One region of the Glaciecola sp. MF2-115 genome, then DNA from elsewhere that is predicted to be linked to it. Evidence: predicted binding sites of a transcription regulator. Region 1 holds the regulator's gene; the other holds the start of a gene.
The links. The regulator NrdR, encoded in region 1, represses ribonucleotide reductase genes. The targets are predictions, from matches to a motif close to AAACACNANATNTNGTGTTT.
Positions count from the first base shown of each region.

Region 2: a site for NrdR is predicted at 1,702-1,721, ahead of nrdA (class 1a ribonucleoside-diphosphate reductase subunit alpha). Genes of this name have one in related genera too.

Region 1 covers NZ_JBLBVM010000037.1:28,748-32,172, reverse strand. The annotation lists gene glyA (serine hydroxymethyltransferase) at 1-1,131, shown strand, start outside; gene nrdR (transcriptional regulator NrdR) at 1,212-1,661, shown strand; gene ribD (bifunctional diaminohydroxyphosphoribosylaminopyrimidine deaminase/5-amino-6-(5-phosphoribosylamino)uracil reductase RibD) at 1,661-2,863, shown strand; gene ACKLNX_RS02785 (riboflavin synthase) at 2,951-3,425, shown strand, end outside.
Region 2 covers NZ_JBLBVM010000056.1:50,461-53,885, forward strand. The annotation lists gene gyrA (DNA topoisomerase (ATP-hydrolyzing) subunit A) at 1-537, opposite strand, end outside; gene ubiG (bifunctional 2-polyprenyl-6-hydroxyphenol methylase/3-demethylubiquinol 3-O-methyltransferase UbiG) at 779-1,489, shown strand; gene nrdA (class 1a ribonucleoside-diphosphate reductase subunit alpha) at 1,897-3,425, shown strand, end outside.

The DNA of each region.
Region 1 (3,425 bases):
GTGATGGAAGCGCAGGGTTCGCAACTTACTAATAAATACGCTGAAGGTTACCCTGGTAAGCGTTACTATGGTGGTTGTGAATACGTTGATATTGCAGAAGAATTGGCAATTGAAAGAGCGAAACAGTTATTTAACTGTGATTATGCTAACGTTCAACCGCATTCTGGTTCACAAGCAAACACTGCTGTGTTCATGGCTTTGATCGAAGCGAATGATACCGTATTAGGCATGAGCTTATCGGATGGCGGTCACCTTACACACGGTTCACATGTTAACTTCTCTGGTAAAACTTATAACGCCGTTCAATATGGTTTGCATCCTGAAACTGGCATTATTGATTATGAGCAAGTAGAAGCTCTCGCGTTAGAGCATAAGCCTAAATTGATTATTGGTGGTTTCTCTGCTTACTCTGGCATCGTTGATTGGGCACGTTTTCGCGAAATCGCAGACAAAGTCGGCGCGTACTTGCTAGTCGATATGGCTCATGTTGCTGGCTTGGTTGCAGCCGGTGTTTATCCTAGTCCTTTACCACATGCCCATGTTGTCACGACAACTACACACAAGACATTAGCCGGCCCACGTGGTGGTTTAATTTTGGCAGCAAATGGCGATGAAGCTTTTTACAAAAAGCTAAATAGCTCAGTGTTCCCTGGCAACCAAGGTGGTCCTTTGTGCCACGTTATTGCAGCTAAGGCTGTTGCTTTTAAAGAGGCCCTTGAGCCAGAGTTTAAAACTTATCAGCAGCAAGTACTAAAAAATGCAAAAACGATGGTGTCTGTTTTACAAGATCGCGGTTACAAAATCGTGTCTAACGGCACAGATAACCACTTGTTCTTGCTAGATCTTATCGATAAAGACATCACTGGTAAGGCCGCTGACGCTGCTTTAGGTAATGCTAATATTACGGTAAACAAAAACTCAGTACCAAACGATCCAAGATCACCATTCGTTACAAGTGGTCTGCGTATTGGCTCTCCAGCTATTACACGCCGCGGCTTTAAAGAAGAAGAAGCGGCTCAAGTGGCTACTTGGATGTGTGACGTTTTGGACAATATTGAAGATCAAAGTGTTATCGATAGAGTGAAGGGTGAAGTCGTTGCATTATGTGAGCGCTTCCCTGTATACGGCTAGTCTAGGTTTAGAATTTACATAAACTTAGTAACAGGCCATACACTAATGTATGGCCTTACTTATTTTTGGAGCAGTAGCTCATGTTTTGTCCGTTTTGTTCAGCACAAGAAACCAAAGTAATTGATTCTAGGCTCGTAGCCGATGGAGCACAGGTGCGCAGGCGCCGCGAGTGTCTTGAATGTCATGAACGTTATACTACTTTCGAAATTGCTGAATTAGTTATGCCTAGGGTTGTTAAACGAGACGGTTCTCGTGAACCTTTTAACGAAGACAAGTTAAGAGCCGGCTTACAAAGGGCCCTTGAAAAACGTCCTGTAAGCACAGAACAAGTTGAAAACTGTATTGTGCGCATTAAGTCATCCTTGCGTGCAACAGGTGAGAGGGAAATTAAAAGTGAGTTGGTAGGGAGTCTGATTATGGATGCCCTGAAAGAGCTCGATAAAGTAGCTTATGTACGTTTTGCTTCGGTATATCGTTCGTTTGAAGATATTCGCGAGTTTGGTGAAGAAATTGCCAAGCTAGGTGATTAATGCCCAAGTTTACTAAACTCGATGCCCAATGGATGTCGCTAGCGCTCAAGCTAGCATCTAAAGGGCGTTTTTCAACTACACCCAATCCGAATGTGGGTTGTGTTATTGTTGATGCTAAAAACAATATAATAGGCACGGGCTATCATCAAAAGTCAGGTCAAGCTCACGCAGAAGTCAATGCCTTAGTTGATGCGGGTTTCGTTCCTCATCAAAACACTGACATTAAAACAGCTAACTCTCAGTCTAAACCAATCACTGAAGGCGCTACAGCTTACGTAACACTCGAACCTTGCAGCCATGTTGGAAAAACACCTCCCTGTGCACTAGCGCTGATTGAAGCAAGAATCAGTCGAGTAGTAATAGCGAGCGTTGATAAAAATCCAGAGGTAAAATATAAAGGCATTCAACTCTTATTGGATGCCGGCATTAAAGTCGATGTTGGACTTATGGAAGCAGAAGCTGACAAGCTAAATATCGCATTTAATCATCGAATGACTAAGAATCGTCCCTTCGTGACAGTAAAATTAGCAACAAGTCTCGACGGCAGAACGGCCTTGGCAAATGGCAAGAGTAAGTGGATAACTGGCACGAAGGCAAGAGCGAATGTGCAGGTGGAGAGGGCACTGAGCTGTGCTATTTTAAGTGGTGCAGATACAGTTCTTGCCGATGACCCTAAGTTAAATGTGCGTTGCGACGAATTACCAGAGTTTGAAAATACACTTTTTAAACAACGCGGAACTCAGCCAATTCGCATTATCATTGATGGTCAGAATAGACTCGACAATAGCTATCAAATTTTTCAGGACGAACATCCAGTAATAGTCTTCAATGCAGAACATAACAAAAACTTGAGCACATTGAATGTGGAGCAAATTCAAGTTGGCTTAGTAGATTCAAATAATATTCGGACGTCAGAAGCTCGGAAGTATTTGGATTTACAGGCTATAATGCATGTCTTGGCAAAAAAACAAATCAATAGAGTGTGGACTGAAACAGGATCTGCCTTATCCGGTGCGTTAATGAATGCCAATTTAGTAAATGAATTAATCATTTATCAAGCACCTATGTTACTAGGTAGCGATGCTAGAGGCGCCGTAGATATTGGTGTACTGAACAATTTGGATGAGGCTATCAAGCCCGACTTGCAAGAGGTGATTCAAGTAGGGAACGATCTAAAATTACGCTTATCTATTACAAGCTAGCAGCGAATAAACACAACGAACAAGTTTAGCTAGAAATAAGTAGCTAGAAATACATAGCCAAAAAAACACAATAAGGAGTGCGCTTGCATGTTTACTGGGATTATAGAAGCTAAAGGACAGATAAGGTCTTTAGTGAATCATGGTGATGACATTCGCCTGACAGTAGAGACAGGCAAACTGGATATGAGTGATGTTGCTTTAGGTGACAGCATTGCAACCAATGGCGTTTGTCTAACGGTTGTCGAATTCGGTGAGCACCACTACAGTGCTGACGTGTCCTCAGAAACTATAAAGTATACAGGCTTTGCTAACTATAGTAATGGCAGCTCTGTTAATTTAGAGAAAGCAATGCGGGCGGATACTCGTTTTGGCGGACATATTGTCAGTGGGCACGTTGATGGAGTGGGCGAAGTTATTTCCGTGACCGATCATCAACGCTATGTAGAAATTTGGGTGAAAGCACCCGACGAACTTGCAAAATATATCGCTCACAAGGGATCTATTACAGTCGATGGTGTTAGTTTGACGGTGAACGAAGTGAAAGGTGCGTCTTTTATGTTGT
Region 2 (3,425 bases), on a different contig from region 1:
CGCCATACCAACCGCGATACCCGAAGAACCATTCACTAACAAGTTTGGAACTTTAGTAGGCAGAACTTCAGGAATATGTTCCTGACCATCATAGTTAGGCACAAAGTTAACTGTCTCTTTTTCAAGATCAGCTAACAATTCATGTGCAATTTTTGCCATGCGGATTTCGGTATAACGCATTGCAGCAGCAGAATCACCGTCAACAGAACCGAAGTTTCCTTGACCGTCTACCAGCATGTAGCGTAACGAGAATGGTTGTGCCATACGAACGATAGTGTCGTATACAGCGGAATCACCGTGTGGGTGATACTTACCGATGACGTCACCAACGACACGGGCAGATTTTTTGTATGGCTTGTTGAAATCATTTTTCAACTCGTTCATCGCAAACAAAACGCGGCGGTGAACTGGTTTCAAGCCATCTCTTACGTCTGGAAGAGCACGCCCGACGATAACGCTCATCGCGTAATCTAAGTAAGAGTTCTTTAATTCATCTTCGATATTAATCGGCAGGATTTCTTTAGCGTTATCAGTCATAAACTGCACTGTCCTTTATTATTTGTAGAGCATTTATCAACTGATGCTATCCATTCTCTAAATGGACGTTGATCTGACGCAAATAGCTCACTTGTTATTTTTAGCCAAGGTTGGCGTAGTGATATTATCATTAAGACTGTCGAATATGTAGATGTATGTCATAATAATTCATATAAAAATTGTCCATTGATGAAGTTCATAGCGCCAATGGCAGAAAAACCAAGAATTCTTTGAGGATAACATGGCTGTAGTTAACGTAGATAACAATGAAATAGAGAAGTTTTCCGCTTTAGCATCTAAATGGTGGGATCTTAATGGCGAGTTTAAACCGCTTCATGATATAAATCCTGTTCGACTCGCCTTTATAGAAGAAAAGTCTCAAGGCCTTTTCTCCAAAGACATACTAGATGTAGGTTGTGGAGGAGGTATTCTCGCGGAGTCGATGGCTAAAGCTGGCGCTTCGGTGACCGGGATCGATTTAGCGAAAGACTCTTTAGACGTTGCTAGTTTGCATGGGCTTGAATCAGGCGTAAAAGTCAATTACGAACTCACTAGTGCAGAAGACTATGCTCAAGCCAATCCTGAAAGTATGGATATTGTGACTTGTCTAGAGATGTTAGAGCACGTTCCTGACCCTGCTTCTGTAATTCAGGCTTGTGCCAAAATAGTGAAACCTGGCGGAAAAGTATTTTTCTCTACTATTAATAGAAATATGAAGTCTTGGGTAATGGCAATTTTGGGTGCGGAGTATGTTCTCAACTTGGTTCCAAAGGGAACGCATGACCATAAAAAATTCATTACCCCCGCCGAAATGACGCGTTGGATTGATACCACATCTTTAGTACCGAAAAATATCACTGGATTACATTTAAATGTGATAAATAATACCTATTATTTATCTGATAAAAATGTAGATGTAAATTATATACTGCAGTGTGAAAAACTCCGTTAGGCACTATATCTAGTGCCTTTTATAAAAATCAACACTAGATACCCGATTTTCATTAAAACAAATAGTAATAAACAAACGCTTTTTAGACTAAATTAGTTTACCGAAAAATAAATAAAAATAATTCTGTTGCAACCTATATAAGCCTGTTAATTTAATTGCGCCAACGTTAGTCACTACTAACTGAATCTCTAAGTGTTGTACAAATAGTCAAAAAGCACTACATGTTGGGTTGCATCTAACTCAAAACCTCACTATCTTGTGGTCATGGAATTTCAAACACCCTATATTAAGTGTCTAAACATATACCTCGTTTAAACACAAAATTGGCACGAAGCGAATTTGATTTGGGTTTAGAAAATTAATATCACGCTAAAAATCAGGCGTAGACCAAAGAGCGATAATAAAAAATGAACAACACTCTTCTAGTGACAAAAAGAGACGGCACGCAAGAACCTCTCGAATTAGACAAAATTCATAAAGTTGTAACATGGGCGGCTAAAGGCCTCTCTGATGTTTCAGTTTCACAAGTTGAAATCAAAGCTCAGATCCAGTTCTATAACGGTATTAAGTCTGCTGAGATTCATGAAACTATGATCAAATCTGCGGCTGACCTTATCTCTACAGATGCACCTGATTATCAGTATCTTGCAGCCCGCCTAGCCATTTTTCATCTTCGCAAAAAGGCTTATGGCCAATTCGAGCCGCCAGCTCTGTACGCTCACGTCAAAAAGATGGTTGAAGCGAAAAAGTACGATGAGCATTTAATGACTGACTACACTCAAGCTGAATTTGAGGAAATGGATAAGTTCATCGACCATTGGCGCGACATGAATTTCAGCTACGCCGCTGTTAAACAATTGGAAGGCAAGTACTTGGTACAGAACCGAGTAACAGGTGAAATTTACGAGAGTGCACAATTTTTATATGTACTTGTTGCCGCATGTTTGTTCGCAAAATATCCTCGCGATACACGCATGGATTACATCAAACGTTTTTATGATGCAGCTTCGACATTTAAATTATCATTACCAACACCTATTATGGCTGGCGTTCGAACCCCTACTCGTCAATTCAGCTCTTGTGTATTAATAGAAGCTGGCGACTCCTTGGATTCGATTAACGCTACTGCATCAGCGATTGTTAAATACGTTAGCCAGAGAGCCGGTATCGGCGTGAATGCTGGACGTATTAGAGCGCTTGGTAGTCCAATTAGAGGCGGTGAAGCATTTCACACAGGTTGCATTCCATTTTATAAGTACTTTCAAACTGCGGTTAAAAGCTGTTCACAAGGCGGTGTTCGCGGTGGTGCTGCAACATTATTCTATCCGCTGTGGCATATGGAAGTTGAATCTTTATTAGTACTCAAAAACAACCGTGGCGTAGAAGAGAACCGAGTCAGACATTTGGACTACGGTGTACAATTTAACAAGTTAATGTACACGCGTATGATCAAAGACGATTACATTACGCTATTTAGCCCATCCGACACTCCCGGATTATATGACGCCTTCTTCGCTGATCAAGACGAATTTGAACGTTTATATGTGCAATACGAAGCTGACGAGACTATTCGTAAAAAGCGTATTAAAGCAATTGAGTTATTCAGTTTGTTTATGCAAGAGCGCGCAAGCACAGGTCGAATTTACTTACAGAATGTTGACCATTGCAACACGCACAGTCCTTTCGACCCTAAAGTAGCGCCGGTGCGTCAAAGTAACCTATGTTTAGAAATTGCGTTACCAACTAAGCCACTGTCACATGTCAATGATGAAGAAGGCGAAATCGCACTTTGCACATTATCGGCATTTAACTTGGGTGAAATTGAAAGTTTAGACGAATTTGAAGAACTCGCTGATTTAGCTGTTCGTGCACTCGATAACTTACTAGATTACCAAGACTACCCTGTTCCAGCAGCCCTAAATGCAACAATGGGAAG